DNA from 2 places in the Paenibacillus sp. FSL R5-0341 genome. Region 1 is predicted to be linked to the other one. Evidence: predicted binding sites of a transcription regulator. Region 1 holds the regulator's gene; the other holds the start of a gene.

Region 1 (9,381 bases):
TATAGTAATAATTAACAACAAAACATAGTCTATCAGACCTAGGACTTTTATTCTAGATAAAATAGCTTATTTTATGGGGTTTTAACAGAAAGAGGGTTTGATACCTGATGAATTATTAAAACGATATAGACCCAAAAATATGAAATAGAGAGGATAAGTAATTTGGTTAACAAAGAAGAATTATTGAAGCGAGTTATAGATTTCAGTAAGTCTGCACATGAATATGAGGATATAGGTGTCTTACTGATAAAAAAATGTAAAAAACTTTATTTGAAAATAAATTCAATTGATGATACCAAAAAACAAAATAAATTAATTAAGATGAAATTTGAGTTGGATGAAATAGAGTTGTCTTTAAAACATCACAAGCTAAAGATAAGCAATGCACATGGCAAGCTCGTTTCGCCTGTTACTTATAATTTTATTTACTATAGTTTTTTATTTATAGTGATGATATATTCATTTTTATATATCAGTATAGATAGTATTTACTTCTTAGGCGGGGTTGAAATTAATGCGATGGAACAAAACATAATTTTATACGCTAAGTATCTTACATTGAGTGTTATGGGAGTTCTTTTTTATTATATAACAAATTATCTTGTTAAGTTTAGTGAGATTTTGACAAGACTTTTAGTGGCTTGTTTTATTCCAATCTTACTTATCGGAGTAATTTTTAAACTTGAGAATGGGAATCTTGCTTTCTCCGGTAGTCAGTCAATTATATTTTTGTTAGGGTATAATACTAATCTAGTAATTTCTATATTAAAAATAGGAAATGATAAAATTAAAGCTAGCATAGAGGGGAAAAAGACAGAAAGTATTTGATATTTAAAGCCACTCTGAAAAAAAGAGTGGCTTTAAATTACTCTCATTGTGTAGGTGGGTTTATCGGAATCGAGAGAGAGCAGCTGGATATTTCATTCAGTGGAATCCATTCAACACCTTGTTGGTGCTTCACTTTCACTCTTTTTTTATCGGATGACATTGTAACATTTCCTATGTACTTCGTATTATCTTCAAAAACTAAGCAAACAGAGTAACCTTTTTTTTCAGCGATGAGTAGGTCCTTAATCATTTTAACCTCCATATATGAGTCTATTTATCTATATAATTATAATACTTATTTACTATATAGGGAAGTTCTGAGATAATCCTATGGAAGCTTAATAAACAAAAAAAGGGGTGCATCTATCATTTCAAAAATTAATTTGACTAATGTGTATTTGTTTTGTACTAAGTTACAAAAAAGAATAGTTTCTCTAAAAAAAATAGCATGGGCGCTGATGATATTATCATTATTAATATCATTTTATGGCTTGTATAAAATGGACTATCAGATCTCCACGTATCCATTATATATCTTATTTCCTGCAGCAGGATTTAACCTGATCGCCTATATATTAGCTTTAATTATTTTGCTTTTAGGTAGGAAACAAACTCAATTAAAATATTCTTTTGGAGGAGAATTGAGCGACTGGTATGAACCCACGTATCTTTATAATAAAAGCATCCATTGGTTAGATACTATTCTCAATAATCTACAAACCAAGGGAGTAAGTTTTCAAAAGAGCATCATTTTTAGTCCTTCAGCCAACATAGGAAAATATGAATATGACATTTCAAAAAGATACCCGAATTCAATAGTTGTTGCAACTGATATCACTGCGCCTAATGATCATCTAACAACTGAAAATAACTTTACATATCTGTTGGGGAATAACAATGCTATGGATGCTCGGAATTTTCTCAAGGGTAATAATATTGATAAAGTAGATATAATTTTCGATATTAAAGGTGCTCTTTGGTATTCTGATAATGATTTAGAAAGACTACTTAAAGAATACTATTTTATCCTTAACAAAGGAGGGAATATAGTATTTGATGCTTATGGATTTTCCCTTAAATATCTATTCAGAATGAATCCAAGAATCTATGGGTATCGAGAAAATTCGACTTTTTCCAAAATTAATAAAAAACTGAATAAATCAGAATGGGTTTTTAAACATTTTGAAATCATTCTTGCCGGTAAAGGTGAAACAAAGATTGCAATTTTGAGAAAGAAATAGAATGTATTTCTGCTTACCGTTTTCGGTAGAGTGAAAACCAGAACAGATGAAGACAATAGTATAACTCTCTCCGATTGAGTACAAACTAGATATACCTGGTCTAAGGGCCAGGTATTTTTGTTGTTGATAAAAGAACGTGTGTTCGCATATAATGTTGAAGAGGTGAGCTGCATGTTAACGGATTATCAAAGGAAGGTCCTTCGGATCTTATATAACTACAAAGGTGGACGGCGTAGGTTTCCTACAATCCATGAATTGACTGTCAAAACAGGCAAGCATAAACCAGACGTTATGCTTGCTCTGGACGCTCTTGTTGCTGCGGAATACATACATTGGGAAGATAGGTCTGACACGTCGAATATCGTTATCCTCGAAGGTTGGGAACGTGAAGCTGAAAAGCTAATGTTTAAAGAAGCGCTGCCATTAAACGGAGCAAGCAACATTAAATACTGGACTGAATATTGAGGAGGAATGAACTATGGCGAGTAAATTGTCGGGTAACGGTATTTATGAAGGATCTCGCATAATCCTTCCTGAGCATCGGGAGGCATATCTCAATGAAATGAATGTGCAAGAGAGACGTGGCAAGCCTATTCTGGACGATCAGGAAGTACAGCTCATCGAAGAGTTGATCATGGAGTCTTACAAGGAATGCAGGTCGGTTACGTTGACGGTGTTTAATCCTTTTGACGATGAGGAGATAAGAGGTGTTGTTGCATCAATTGATAGGCCAAATAGAAGAATTAAGCTTGTCAGAGGTGAAGAGGATTACAGTTGGATCAAGATTGAAGAGATCGCTGAGGCAAGTTTATAATTGATCGAGCCCAAGGGATTATCCCAAGGGCTCAGTTTTTTTCTTCTATTATATAGTATTGTTCCAGAATGCTTCGAAAGTACTGTACTGACAGCTCATTTGAAGCTTGGGGGGCGTCCCCCAAATCATCCCCCAAACGTCCCCCAGATCGTGAAAAGGTATGATTATCTACGAACGTATGTTTTTAATATATTCCGTATTTAGCGCGTATATATTGAAGAAAACAATCATATGACGCTATCGCACATAAACCGCACACAAGTCCACCAATGGGAACGCGATCAATATATTACTTTGTACTAATAGCTCAATCCCTTGGCGCTCTAGCGCTGAGGGGTTTTTCTTTTTGTGGGCAAGTACCTATATATTTAAAGAAAAATCAAAGTGCCCACAAAATCCCCCCAAAATGTCCCCCGATTCATTCTTCAGCAACCAATATAAATTATCTGTGCATAACAAAGTATTACATTTGTATAACAAAATAACATAGTAGACTAGTAGGTAGATTTAGTTAAACGTAAACCGTAAAAACTCTCTTTTCATTAAATATAAAGGGAGTTTTTTTATATATGTTACTTAAGCTATGTATTTAATGAATTGTATCACTGCATGTTTGTTATAGCGCAATACGAGTGTCACCTATCTTGTTGTTTCCTATCAAAGGGAGGCTATCGTTAGATTTCTTTCTAAAGGGGAGTAAACTTTATCGAGAATCGAAAGCGAAAGACTTACATAGCAGTCTATTAAGAGAACCTGATAACCATCATAATAAAAGTCATACTAACAATCACACTCTCAGAACTCCACCAACTTTCAAGTACTTTCAAATTAATGTTTCATTTGTATGTTGAAAGTTTCATATAAAAGAGGTATACTTTAATTAAATTTTGAGCAATTTAATTTTAAATAATTAATTGGAGATGTTAATATGGATCAAGCAAAACAACTGGTGACAGAACAACGTACATTTTTTTATACAGGTCAAACTAAAAATATCGAATATCGGATTAATGCGCTTCAACAGCTTAGAAAGGGAATTGAAAAGTATCAGCAACGGATTCAAGATGCACTTCGGGCAGATTTGAACAAATCTGAGGCGGAAGCTTACGGTTCCGAGATTCGCATTGTGCTGGGAGAGCTGGATTTCGCATTAGAACACCTGCAGGAATGGGCTGCACCAAAACAAGTCCCAACGAATTCGGCTATGCCGGATGGGGTGAGCACCATTTACCCTGAACCATACGGAGTGGCGCTTATTATTGCACCTTGGAACTATCCTTTCCAACTGGCCTTCGGTCCACTGATTGGAGCAATTGCAGCCGGTAACTGTGCAGTTATCAAGCCATCTGAATTAACACCAGCCGTGTCTCGTCTGACGTTTGATCTGATTCAGGAGATCTTCCCACAGGAGTATATTGCCGTTATGGAAGGGGAAGTTGAGGCTAGCACAGCATTGTTGAAAGAGAAGTTTGATTATATTTTCTTCACAGGCAGTACAGGTATAGGCCGCATTGTTATGAAGGCAGCTGCAGAGCACCTGACTCCTGTAACTCTTGAGTTGGGCGGTAAAAGTCCTGCTATTGTCCATAGTGATGCAGATCTGAAGCTGGTAGCCCAACGTATTGTTCGTGGTAAGTTCCTGAATGCTGGGCAAACTTGCGTTGCTCCAGATTATTTGCTTGTACATGAACAAGTTCATGACGAATTGATCAATCTGATTGGCGCAGAGATCAAAGATAAATTTGGAGATGATGTGCTCCAGAACGCTGATTTCCCGCATATTGTCAACGCACGTAACTTCGATCGGTTATCGAAATTCCTCACAGATGGTACAACGCTCTTAGGTGGACGTTCTGTACGTGAGCAATTGCTTATTGAGCCGACTGTGCTTGGAAATGTGAACTGGGAATCACCTGTCATGCAAGAAGAGATATTCGGTCCGATTCTTCCTGTATTTACGTACAATGACCTCAACCCGATGCTGGATGAGATTGTACGCCGGCCAAAACCATTGGCGCTATATCTCTTCACACAGAATGAGCAACTGCAGGAACAGGTTCTTAATCAAGTATCCTTCGGTGGGGGATGTATTAATGACACACTTTCTCATATGACATCACATTATCTCCCGTTTGGTGGTGTAGGAGAGAGTGGTATGGGCTCATATCACGGACAACAGAGCTTTGATGTATTTTCCCATCACAAAAGTGTTCTGAAACGCAGTGAATAATTAGCCAATAAAATAACATAAACATGAAAAAAAGAGGTTGTCCTGTTCATCAGGACAACCTCTTTTCGTATTTCATGCATTGCATCTAATTTTGTTACTCAAGTTAAATATTAATGAATATCTCGGAAAAGGCCGATGACTTTACCCAGAATACTAACATGTTTCAAACGTAAAGGTTCAAAGGTCGCATTCTCCGGTTGAAGGCGAATATGATCTTTCTCTTTATAGAACGTTTTCACTGTAGCTTCATCATCTTCAGTCATTGCGACTACAATATCACCGTTATCAGCAGTTTGCTGTTGACGGACAATAACATAATCTCCGTTAACGATTCCAGCTTCCACCATACTATCTCCGACTACCGAAAGCATAAATACTTTCTGTTCGCCTACATAATGCGTAGGAAGAGGGAAGTAGTCTTCAATGTTCTCGGTTGCAGTAATCGGAACACCCGCTGTAACCTTACCAACGACAGGAATACGTGCAACGCTATGAGCAAATTGATGAGAGTGCTCCGATTCTTCCTGGCTCAAAAGCTCAATAGCTCTTGGCTTGGTAGGGTCGCGTCGGATCAAACCTTTTTTCTCCAAACGATCCAAATGTCCATGTACTGTTGAGCTGGAAGCCAGTCCAACCGCTTCACCAATTTCTCGTACGGAAGGAGGATACCCCTTCAACCGGACTTCATTTCGTATAAACTCCAGAATAGCCTGCTGCCTGCTGGATATCTTCGACATACCGTATCAACCCCATTTTAGTAACGTTTGGGAAAATTATAACATAGAACCTCCGTTCGTACAAACATAAGTTCTAAATAAAATGCCATTAAATCAGTGTTTTTTAACTATTAGAACAGAATTTGTCCAAAAGTCGGAGCAAAATACTGCAAATGCTTTATACATGACTTCAATTCAGATATTTCTCCTTCGAAAAATAAGCGAACAATTGTTCTAAAAACCTATTGAACAAAACAAGTGTTCGTGTTATATTGATTCCAACAGATAGGAACAAACGTTTGGAGGCGGCTATTTAATGAGATATTCTACTTATCAAAGCATTTATGAACCGATGAATTCGGAACTGGTGAAGTCTAACATAGGGAACTACAAGAAGGTTTTAGCACGTTTCAAGATTTCTTCATGGATGTTAAAGGTAGCCATTACTTCTTTGATTATATTTATTGGATGCAGCACTGTTTTAACTGTATTTGCTGGCAATGAGAATGATGTTCTGCCTGGAGGAAAGATAGCCGTTTCACAAGGGGAAACATTATGGAGTATTTCTTTGGAACATAAACCGATGAATATGGATACACGTATTTATATAGAAGCAATTAAGAAAGTGAATCAACTTCAGACGACTTCGATCCAAGTGGGACAAGTTTTAGCTCTACCGCAATTTGCAGAATAAAATGCACATGAATGAGTGTTAGTGCGTGTCAGCTTGACAAGCTGCCTTTATCATGGCAAAGTTAATATGACTTTGTATTTTTGGAGGGGACAAGCTTGGATATAGATAGTCTGGTAGCACGCATTAATGAATTGGCTCGTAAGCAAAAGTCCACTGGTTTGTCAGAGGAAGAACTTGCTGAACGTGCCGAACTAAGAGAGATTTATTTGAGTAATATTCGCAGCAATTTCAGACAGCAACTGGATACCATTGAGATTGTTGATGATGAGAATGACAAAGGCCACCAAGGCAAACTCAAACACTAACGAAACCTATGATATCATTTATGATATTTAGGTTTCTTCCTGTTATTTTGAGTGTGCAATCTATAGGGGGAAATGTTGGTTTACAGTTATGTAAGCCGATACAAAGACACATAAGGGGGATTCTCATGTCGCGTTCGTTCGAGAGAACGGTTAAGAAAAATTCCAAGCAGTTAAATCAGCAACGCAAAAAAAGTGGTCAACCAATTACAGGTACACCAGGTGAAGAAGTCTTTAAAGGACGCAGCCTGTTGTTCCCTATATTTTTGATCGGTCTCGCCTTTTTGTATCTGTTTATGAGCACATTCCTTGTACAAGCTCCAATGACAACTTGGGACTGGGTGACCATGCTGCTTTACGTATTTTTAGCTGTCATCTTCATGCTTCGTCGTCCGTACATCAAGATTAGCAGTAATCGGATTATTACGACGAAGGGTAACCGTGAACGTTCAATCGGCGTTGACGATATCGTAAAATTCAGAATTGAACCAGGTACAATCGTTATTGAACATAACAGTCGCGGTAAAAGATGGGTGTTTACCAAGTTATTGAACCGCTACGATACAGATGCGATTGCAGAACGTTTGTTGAAGTTTGCAAAAGCACACCAGATCACCGTGGAAACCGTCGAAAAGTAATTATTGCATAAAGGGGTAGATGATCGGAATGGCGTTAAAAGCGATTTTGTTCGACCTAGATGATACTTTATTATGGGATGAGCGTAGTGTTCGAGAAGCTTTTCATGAGACTTGTCTAATCGCAGCGCAAGAGACTGGGGTTAAACCGGAAGAACTTGAAGAAGCCGTTCGTAACGAGGCACGTGGACTGTATGAATCATATGAGACCTTTCCTTTTACCAAAATGATTGGAATCAATCCGTTTGAAGGACTATGGGCTAACTTTACTGGTGGGGATCAACCTGAGTTCCGTCAGTTGGAACAGCTTGCTCCTGTTTACCGTAAAGAATCCTGGCGTCGTGGCTTGTTGAAGTTAGGTGTAGATCGGGAAGATCTTGCTGAACAGCTTGCCTCACAGTTTGGAGTAGAACGGAGATCCAGACCCCATGTGTACGAAGAAACGATGGATACCTTGCGTAAGTTGCAAGGAGATTACAAACTTTTGTTGTTAACGAACGGTTGTCCTGCTTTGCAACAAGAGAAGTTGGACGGTGTGCCTGAATTGACTCCTTTCTTTGATGAGATTATTATCTCGGGTAACTTTGGAAAAGGAAAACCGGATCCATCCATATTTGAACATGCTTTGAGTAAACTGGGTGTTAAACCTGAAGAGAGCATGATGGTTGGAGACAAGTTGACGACTGATATTCGTGGTGCTTTATCATCTGGCATCCAATCCGTATGGATTAACCGTGAGCATAAGACCAACAATGAAACGTATGCGCCTGACCATGAAATAACGCATTTATCTGAACTGGATCAGCTTATAGCTAATTTCTGAGCAGATCAGCTATAACATCTTTCCTCAGCACCCTGAAACATTGGAAGCTTCAATGAACGATGATGTCGTTCGTGAAGTTACCAATGTTTTTTTATTTGGGCAGGTTGGCTAATTGACCTTGTTAAATGAGATAACAATTATATTTGCTAAAAGTTATTGAAATTAGGAGGAAGCTGGATTAGAATATAACTAACATACTAGTATGACTAGTATTTAGATTGTCCTAGAGCAATTTCTTTTGACTTACTTCATTTGAATGAAAGCAGGAGTTGTTGCTTATTATTATTTTAGACATATTGTAAGCGCTTCACCTATTATGAACACCTTCTTTTGATTTGGAGATCACACCACCTATTAAGTGCTAATGAATGATGTGAAGCACTTTGGATTGTGTGATTCTACATAACACATTAAAATGACATCGCTTACATTTAGCTACTATCTATTTCGCAGTGGGGGTGAAGTTGAGGGATTGGTTGTCTTCTACAAAAAGAAGAAGCGATGGGAGTTGTACATGAATTCGTTTTTACCTATCAAGTCCTGGATCGGAGTGAAAAAACATGGAGTCGGAAACCGCTAAAACAACACTAACCATGACATCTTTACGTAAAGAGAGCAGATTACAAACCGCAGGAACCTTGTTCCGCAAAGACTGGCAGCTGTATTCACTATTAATCCTTCCCATCATCTACCTCATTATTTTTAAATATGGACCGATGATTGGTAATGTGATTGCCTTCAGACGTTTTGTTCCGGGGGGCAGTATATTTGGAGAAACATGGGTTGGGTTAAGATACTTCAAAATGTTTATTGAAGACCCTACCTTCTGGAGAGTATTCGGTAATACGCTGATGTTGGGCGGACTCGCGTTGCTCTTTACATTCCCGGTTCCCATCATTTTTGCCTTGATGCTTAACGAAGTGAAGAGTAAACGATTCAAAAAGTTTGTACAGACCGCGTCTTATCTGCCTCACTTTCTGTCCATCGTTATCGTTGCAGGTATGATCCTGCAGTTGACAGCAGTGAATGGTTCCATTAATGGACTGGTGGCTTTTTTCACCGGAGACAATATACCTTTTATGCAGCGGGCTGAGTGGT
Region 2 (9,381 bases), 1.3 Mb from region 1:
TCGTGGCTGAAGGCTGTTCATGTTTATTAGTCGATGATTTCAGCAGTGTCGCCATTACGAGCGCCAGCAGCGTTAGCTTCATCTGTATCAATATGCATGTCCAGTGCGAAAGAATCGGATACACGAGCCAGTACATTTTCCAGTACCAGACCACGATCTCCACTCAAGCGAACTTTCAGCAATTGTTTGTCCTGGATACCCCATTTAGCAGCATCCGAAGTATGGAAGTGAATGTGACGAGCAGCAACGATAACACCTTTATCAATTGTTACTTCGCCAGCAGGACCTTTGATCGTGATTCCCGGTGTGCCTTCAATGCTTCCGGACTCGCGTACAGGTGCTTTAACACCAATGGCAAATGAATCTGTCATGGAGATCTCCAGTTGCGTTTCAGGACGAACAGGTCCAAGGATACGCACTTTATCAAACTGTCCTTTCGAACCAATTACCGCTACAGTTTCGTTAGCAGCGTATTGGCCAGGCTGAGACAGAGCTTTAAATTCAGTCAGTTCATAACCTTTACCAAACAAAATTTCAACGTGCTCTTGGGATACATGAATGTGACGGGCAGATACGCCCACAGGTACTGTTTTACTCATCGTAAATTTCACTCCTTGTTTATCTATGGCCTGTACTCAGGCTCTTAACAATCCAATGGTATTATACCCCTTTTTGGAGTGAAATGAAAACGAACTGGTGAAAATTCATGAAATACACATATTTCACCATCATTTCCCGCCTTTATTTGGAAAACGAGCTTCATTCCACCCATTGGGTCGGTCCCAGAGCCCACTTCACTATTTCACGGAAGCCCCTTCATTTTCAGATTATTCTCTGGCAAGTGTTCCCCCAGATAACTCGTCGCATTCCCCCACAACCAGCCACGCACCAAATGTTCATCATAATGCTTGAGCAGGATCTCCGTCACTCTTGGATAGTGTCCTGAGTGTTCAAGTCTCTGAATATATGTTGAAATCCCATCAAAATCGGAGCCCATCATCAGATGATGCTGCCCACCCAGAGAACAAATCTGCTCGATATGAGGTAACAAGTCTTCTATACGTACGTCACCCTCCTGCTTAACAAACCAAGGGACAAACGTCAGTCCGATCCGCCCTTCGCGGGCAATGATGGCCTGAATCTGATCATCTTTCAGATTACGCACATGGGGACATACGCTATAGCTGTTGGAGTGGGAGGCGATAAAAGGACGCTTGCTCAAGTCAGTCAGTTCCCAGAACCCTTTCTCCGTTAGATGTGACACATCTAACAGCATCCCGATTTCATTACACCGGCGTACCAGTTCCTTCCCCTTCTCGGTCAGACCTGCTCCACGCTTCTCCATTACTCCGTCAGCCGCCCAATTGGCATAATTCCACGTAAGTCCAATGATTCGAACACCCATCTGATAACATAACTCCAGATAGAACAGGTTGCCCTCCAGACCGTCCACGCCCTCCAGTGTGATTAATCCCCACGGATCCTCTGTTTGCCCCACCTGAGCCACCTGTTCGCGCCATAACAACGTCTGTGTGCCGCCAAGTCGCTCCTGACTCCTTTCTACGCGCTTACGATAGATCTCCAACTGCCCCATCACATGTTCAAACTTGCCTCTGCCTAGTACTTCAGGTAAATAGATGGCGAATGCCTGTAATCCGACTTTACCCTCTTTCAAGCGTTTCAAATTTACATCCAGTTGTGGAGAATCTTCGAACGAAAGAGCTGGCTGCATCAATATTTTGCTCAGTGCATCACAGTGAAAATCAGCTACACGCCGATCAGACATGGACATCTTAAACCCTCCTCCATATTTTGTTGCAGAAAAACGCAAAAAAACCTGTCTACATCGTAAACAGGTTCAATGCATACTGCATGTATTATCTGGGCTCCACAATCAGCTTAATGGCCGTTCGGTCCTCGCCGTCGATCACAATGTCTGTAAAAGCTGGAATACAAATCAGGTCAACTCCGCTTGGTGCTACAAATCCCCGGGCTATCGCTACCGCTTTAATGGCTTGGTTCAGTGCTCCCGCTCCAATTGCCTGCAGTTCAGCATTTCCACGTTCACGAAGAACCCCTGCAAGAGCGCCGGCTACAGAATTAGGATTGGACTTTGCTGAAACTTTTAATACATCCATGGTAAGTACCTCCCTGGGAATGTTGAAAGTTTGTTTCCACTTACTAGATGTTATTCGCGGGAGGCAAAAAAATTCCTTCTTTTTAGACGGGTTTCCCTGCAAAATGGGGCAATACCCCTATTCCATGCGCCACTCGTCCTCCATCAGACGAATTTTTTCGATGCGTGTTGCCGCCCCTGTAGCTTCATCAATTTCTACTAAGACACCATGGAAATGCCATTTGCCATCATCCACAACGAAACGTACGGGCAGCTGGGTGTAGAACTTGCGCAGCACGGCCTCACGCTCCATGCCCAATATGCCGTCACGCGGCCCTACCATGCCCGCATCCGTCAAGTAAGCCGTTCCTCCAGGCAAAATCCGATCATCGTTACTCTGTACATGCGTATGTGTCCCTACAACGAATGACGCACGTCCATCCAGATGCCATCCCATGGCAATCTTCTCTGACGTCGCTTCGGCATGCATATCCACCAGAATACATTTATAATCCTGGCGTAGCTCATCTACAATCTCATCAGCCACACGGAATGGACAATCCAGAGCAGGCAGGAACGTTCTTCCTTGCAGATTGACAATGGCTAGCTCTTTGCCCTCACCTTTGACTACTGTGTATCCTCGTCCTGGTGTTCCTGGTGGGAAGTTCGCTGGACGAATCATGCGCGGCTCATCATCTATAAAATCAAAAATATCCTTATTATCCCAGGTATGATTACCAAGTGTAATACCATGTACACCCCAGTTGAAAAACTCATTAGCGATCGCACCGGTAATTCCGCGACCTGCTGCCGCATTTTCACCATTTACAATGACCACATGCGGTTTATATTTCGATTTCAGGTACGGTAAATTTTCCTTTAATGCTTTACGTCCCACGTTGCCTACAATGTCACCAATAAACAAAACTTTCATTGATTACTGCCTCCTCAATTCCTGCAAAGTCCTTTTACTTCAAATGTTGAACCTTTGCAGGACTCTATCTCATGCTACATAATGTGTAGTTCGTACAAAAAGCCTTTTAACAGGCTATCAACAGGAAAAGTGGCCCACTACTGCGGCCACTTTTCCGTAATGCTCTATTTTGCGTATTCAACCGCACGTGTTTCCCGGATGACGGTGACTTTGATGTGACCCGGATAGTCGAGTTCATTCTCAATCATCTTCGTAATGTCACGGGCTAAGCGGAAGGCTTCAGCATCATCGATCTTCTCAGGCTGTACCATAACGCGAACTTCGCGTCCGGCCTGAATGGCATACGATTTCTCGACACCTTCGAAGGATTCCGAAATCTCTTCCAGCTTCTCCAGTCGTTTGATATACGTTTCCAGCGTTTCGCGGCGTGCGCCTGGTCTTGCTGCGGAGAGCGCATCTGCTGCGCCAACCAACATGGCAATGACCGAAGTCGCTTCACAATCTCCGTGATGGGACGCGATACTGTTGATTACAACCGGATGTTCTTTGTATTTCTTCGCCAGTTCCACGCCAATTTCGACGTGTGATCCTTCCACTTCGTGATCCAGCGCTTTACCGATGTCATGCAATAGACCTGCACGTCTTGCCAGAGTTACGTCTTCTCCGAGTTCGCCAGCCATCAGTCCAGCCAGATAAGCGACTTCCATGGAATGTTTCAAGACGTTCTGACCGTAACTTGTACGGAACTTCAACCGGCCCAAAATTTTGATCAGATCCGGATGCAGACCATGCACGCCCACTTCAAAGGTAGCTTGCTCACCGTATTCACGGATGCGCTCATCCACTTCTTTGCGGGATTTCTCAACCATCTCTTCAATCCGTGCCGGGTGAATACGTCCATCAGCCACCAGTTTCTCCAGGGCAGTACGGGCGATCTCACGGCGAATCGGGTCAAAGCCCGACAGAATAACAGCTTCTGGCGTATCATCGATAATGAGGTCAATCCCTGTAAGGGTTTCAAGCGCACGGATGTTACGTCCTTCACGACCGATAATCCGGCCTTTCATTTCTTCATTTGGCAGGGTAACAACAGATACCGTTGTTTCCGCTACGTGGTCAGCCGCACAACGTTGGATGGCGAGTGTAATAATCTCGCGGGACTTTTTGTCCGCTTCTTCCTTCGCTTGTTGTTCAATGTCCTTGATCATTTGAGCCGTCTCATGACGAACTTCCTGTTCTACGTTGGACAGTATGATACTGCGTGCGTCTTCCATAGTGAGGTTAGATATACGTTCCAGTTCCGTCACCTGGTTTTTGTAGATCATTTCGATCTGCTGCTGTGTCTCATCAATTCGTTTCTCTTTGTTAGCCACTTGCTCTTCTTTACGTTCGAGTGATTCCAATTTTTTATCCAGCGACTCTTCTTTTTGCAACAATCGTCTTTCTTGTCGTTGAATTTCGTTCCGACGTTCACGAGTGTCTTTTTCAGCTTCAGCACGAATGCGATGGATTTCATCCTTCGCTTCCAGCACCGTTTCTTTCTTCAGTGCTTCTGCCTCTTTCTTCGCGTTCTCCACGATTTGTACGGCAGCTTGTTCCGCACTAGAGATTTTAGCCTCTGCAAGAGATTTGCGAATAAAATATCCTACTCCGAACCCAATGATTAGCGCGGCCACAACGAGAGCGATCATGATTGCAGGTTCCATACTGTTCACCTCCTCGTTGGTTCCTCCAAGGCATTCCTTGGGTTAATTTGCAGTTTTCAAACCTTACATATTTTTGGGAATAACGAATACTCACGGCGATCCCCCGCCGATTTTCATTTCACATGTACATGTTTCCACGTACTATTCACTGTTTCCAGCGAACCCATAATTAAGAATGGTATAAATCTTAAGAAACCGAAACCGCTTTTTTGGAAGGAAAAAGGGTTGTCCATTTCTTACAGACTCATGTCCATTTTAGTATTTGACGAAAGAAATTGTCAAGAGAATGCAGTATAGAGACTCCAGTCTGCTAATCCCATAACAACGCTTCGTCATCTTCAGGGTCCACAGCCTCATCTTCTTCAATTAAACAATTCACGACCCGGCGCACCATATCCATTGAAAAACCACGTCTCATCAGGAAGGGAAGCGTTTTATGTTTCTTCTCTTTGACGTCCCCTTTGACCTGATTCCATTTTTTGCGTCCTGCGCTCAAAGCAGTCTCAAATTCCGCATCCGCACTTACACCTTCGAGTGCTTCAACAATGAGATCATTGGCAATGCCCTTTTGACGCAGCTCTTGCCTTATCCACAGTTTTCCCTTCCGCTTGCCCTCCATACGCTGTCTTGTCCATTCCTTCGCAAATAGATCGTCATCCACCAGGTTCTCTCGCTCAAGCCGATCCAGCGCCTCTTCAATCAAAGGCGCAGCAAACTCCTTCTGACGAAGTTTCTGACTTAATTCATGACGTGTACGCGGCTTATGCTCCAGAAAGCGCAGAGACTGTGCATACGTCCGCTGTCGCTCGTCCGCTACGATGATTTCCTCCAGATCCTTCTTCATAAACGTATTGCCTTGCGTCATCCTGTATTTAATCATCACATCTTCAAGAACCGTAATGGAGTGGATGCCAAAAGTAATTCGATAACGAGCTTGCCTGCTCTTCGTGCGTTCTACCCGTGTAATGGTAAGTTCTTCGTTGTCTGGAAATTGGGAGAGGCCATCCCGTTCTGCTTCTTCATATAAATCCTCGTCATGTTGATCCATTCAGGTCTCCCCTTTCATAACACATTTTCATGCTAACTATACTAAGCACATCTTAACAAGAAAACAGCGGACGCTAACACAAAAGGCCGGGAACTCAGCCCGGCCTTTATCTCCACAGTCACCTCTGACAGTCAGCGTGCCAACAGCCCCTGTCCACTAGGACAGGGGCTGTTGGACAGCGAGAGCACTCCCACCATAATTCCTTATCCAGATCGAGCCAAACTCAATCAGGCAAGTTTACGGAGTCCAGAGGGCAACTCCCTCCGGGCCCTCCCCACAAGGGAGGGTTTGGGAGGATTACTCGTTGATTTCAAACAGTTCTTGTTCTTCTTCTGCTTCTTTTTGTTGCTCTTCACTAGTTGGCGCAGGAACTGCAGTAGTCAAGTTACTAGCTACACGAATTTTTTGTTCAATGATTTCAGCAATGTCTTTATGCTCTTTCATGAACTGCTTCGCGTTCTCACGTCCTTGTCCTAAACGCTCGCCTTCGTATGAGTACCATGCACCACTTTTATTAACGATGTCCAGCTCTGTACCAATGTCAATGATACTGCCTTCTCTCGAGATACCCTCACCGTACATGATATCCACTTCCGCTTGTTTAAACGGAGGTGCTACTTTGTTTTTCACAACTTTAATACGAGTACGGTTACCAATCATGTCATTGCCTGATTTGATACTCTCAATACGACGTACATCCAGACGTACTGTGGAATAAAACTTCAGAGCACGACCACCAGGTGTTGTTTCCGGGTTACCAAACATAACGCCGACTTTCTCACGAAGCTGGTTGATGAAGATTGCAATTGTTTTGGATTTGCTGATTGCACCAGACAATTTACGTAGCGCCTGAGACATCAAACGCGCTTGCAAACCGACGTGTGAATCACCCATTTCGCCTTCAATCTCTGCTTTTGGAACCAATGCAGCTACGGAGTCAATAACCACGATATCTACTGCACCACTGCGTACAAGAGCTTCTGCAATTTCCAGCCCTTGCTCACCCGTATCTGGCTGAGATAGAAGCAATTCGTCAATGTTAACACCCAATTTGCTTGCATATTGAGGATCAAGAGCATGCTCGGCATCGATAAATGCTGCTTGTCCACCAACACGTTGTACTTCAGCAATCGCATGCAATGCAACAGTTGTTTTACCTGAAGATTCAGGTCCATATATTTCAACAATACGGCCTTTAGGCAAGCCGCCTGTTCCTAATGCAATATCCAAAGCCAAGGAACCACTGGGAATAATTTCCACGTTCATATGAGTGGACTCACCCAGTTTCATGATGGATCCTTTACCAAATTGCTTCTCTATTTGACGGAGCGCCATATCAAGCGCGGCACGACGGTCTGACAATAAGCTCACACCCTTTACTGTTTATAAGATAATGATACCTTGTTTTAACACGTTTGCCAAGCTTTTTTTCGAACATACATTCGTTTTTTTTGTAAAGGCCGAGGCGCCTCTTCCTCAAAGAAACTTTCCATTAAACAGAAAAAAGAACCGTAAACAAGGCTGTAAAGCCTAATTCTACGGTTCTTCCGTCTTCCTTAATTATACTTGCTTGGAACTGCAAATGCAATCCATGTGGTTAACTAATCAATCCATTGCCACAAGTTTTTGCCATAAGCGATAGAGAATCGCTTTAGCTGAACGAATGCGAACCGTCTCACGATTACCATTGATGCGCAGCTCATGAATTTCCGTCTCTTTTCCACGTTCAGCAAGAGCGATGAAGACAAGTCCAGGTGGCTTGCGTTCCGAATATCCCGGTCCAGCCACACCGGTAACGGCCAGGCCAAAATCAGCATCACCAATCATGCGGATCTGCTCAGCAAGCACTTTAGCAACCTCTGGACTTACCGCGCCAGGCGCATCTTCACCTTCCAGGTAATCATGAGGCACATTCAGCAGCTTTTCTTTAATTTCATTGGAGTAACACACAATTCCGCCTTTAAGCATCGAAGCACTTCCGGGTACAGAAGTCAGACTTTGCATGACAAGCCCTCCTGTACAGCTCTCCGCTGCGCTAAGCGTCAGACCCATGTCAGACATCATAGTTACAATGGTGTACTCTATAGGCACATCCTCGTTCGCGTAGAGATGTTCTGTCAAACGTTCCCGAATCTGGACTTCCATCGCATCCAGCTTCAGCTTCGCCTCTCCCTCACTCGCGGCCTTGGTGGAGACACGTACTGTAACTTCGCCTTCGCTCGCGTAAGGAGCAATCGTAGGGTCTGTCTGCGCGTCAATCAGGTCCAGAAGTCGATCCTCCAGAGCAGATTCACCAATACCTGCGAATTTGAGCATTCGGGAGTAGATCGGCATCTCTTCTGTAAGTACATGCTGGAACAGCCAAGGCTTGACTTCTTGTTCAAACATTGGAATCAGCTCTTTAGGTGGTCCAGGCATCACAACATAATATTTATCATTGTCAGAGATCGCATTTCCTGCCGCAAGGCCCGTTTCATTAGCCAGAGGTGTGCCACCATCAATAACGATCGCCTGACGTCGGTTATTCTCTGTCATATCCACATTACGATCTCTGAAAAAGCTCTCGATTTTGTCCATAGCCATTCGATCGATATGCAATTTCCGATTAAGAACAGCTGCAAGCGCATCCTTGGTCAGATCATCTTGGGTAGGCCCAATGCCGCCGGAAAATAAAATAACGTCTGCACGACCCTGCGCAATGCGAATGGCTTCACTGAGCCGATTCAGGTTGTCCCCAACCACCGTTTGGAAATATACATCGATCCCCATCGCAGCCAATTCACGGGATAGGTATCTGGCATTGGTATTGACGATTTGTCCAAGCAGTAGCTCTGTGCCAACTGCAATGATTTCTGCCTTCATTGAGCATCCTCCTGTACACGTGGTGAGTGATCAAAGGGCAATAGGATAAATTCCTATTGCCCTTGACCCAATGCTTCCTTCTTGATTACCCATTTTAACAGCAAACCATTATGCTTTTGTTAAATGAAGCAGGTTTTTGTTTTTGATAAAGTAATCGATACCCGACCAGATGGTAATAAGCGCTGCAGCCCATACCGCGATAATATCGACGTGAATACCCGTGTACGAAAACGGGAAATTGTTTAACAGCAACAGCACAATCGCCACAATCTGCACTACCGTTTTCAGCTTGCCCCATGCACTGGCGGCGACAACCGAACCATCCAGCAATGCAATTTGACGCAAGCCGGTAACTGCAAACTCACGACTAATAATAACAACTGCAATCCAGGAATCCAGCTTGCCCATCTCCACAAGCGAGATCAATACTGCAGTGACCAACAGCTTGTCTGCGAGTGGATCAAGCAATTTTCCCAGATTGGTAACCATGTTATTTTTCCGCGCAAGGTATCCGTCAATTCCATCTGTGCTTGCGGCGATGATAAAAATAACAGCAGCAATCAGTTGATTATACGGAAGCGAAAAACTTCCAAGCTGAAGCGGCTCTGGATAAAATGGAAAATCCACGAGCAGGAACACCATCAAAAAAGGGATTAAGCAAATTCGTGCAAGCGTAATCCGGTTGGGTAAATTCACAAGACGCCCTCCCTCATAT

Evidence for each region. The regulator LexA, encoded in region 1, represses DNA repair genes until DNA is damaged. The targets are predictions, from matches to a motif close to CGAACATATGTTCG.
Region 2: recA (recombinase RecA) is a predicted target of LexA. The motif match lies at 7,236-7,249, and genes of this name have one in related genera.

What each region holds. Positions count from the first base shown of each region.
Region 1 is NZ_CP150241.1:3,757,589-3,766,969, reverse strand. It holds gene MKX75_RS16785 (hypothetical protein) at 163-828, shown strand; gene MKX75_RS16780 (hypothetical protein) at 1,212-2,069, shown strand; gene MKX75_RS16775 (hypothetical protein) at 2,241-2,534, shown strand; gene MKX75_RS16770 (YolD-like family protein) at 2,548-2,883, shown strand; gene MKX75_RS16765 (aldehyde dehydrogenase) at 3,812-5,113, shown strand; gene lexA (transcriptional repressor LexA) at 5,224-5,850, opposite strand; gene MKX75_RS16755 (LysM peptidoglycan-binding domain-containing protein) at 6,146-6,523, shown strand; gene MKX75_RS16750 (DUF896 domain-containing protein) at 6,619-6,828, shown strand; gene MKX75_RS16745 (hypothetical protein) at 6,954-7,463, shown strand; gene MKX75_RS16740 (HAD family hydrolase) at 7,492-8,283, shown strand; gene MKX75_RS16735 (ABC transporter permease subunit) at 8,844-9,381, shown strand, end outside.
Region 2 is NZ_CP150241.1:2,457,154-2,466,534, reverse strand. It holds gene MKX75_RS11240 (phosphate propanoyltransferase) at 27-599, opposite strand; gene MKX75_RS11235 (dipeptidase) at 803-1,786, opposite strand; gene MKX75_RS11230 (stage V sporulation protein S) at 1,878-2,138, opposite strand; gene MKX75_RS11225 (TIGR00282 family metallophosphoesterase) at 2,256-3,050, opposite strand; gene rny (ribonuclease Y) at 3,215-4,756, opposite strand; gene MKX75_RS11215 (regulatory protein RecX) at 5,067-5,804, opposite strand; gene recA (recombinase RecA) at 6,102-7,166, opposite strand; gene MKX75_RS11205 (competence/damage-inducible protein A) at 7,410-8,666, opposite strand; gene pgsA (CDP-diacylglycerol--glycerol-3-phosphate 3-phosphatidyltransferase) at 8,775-9,362, opposite strand.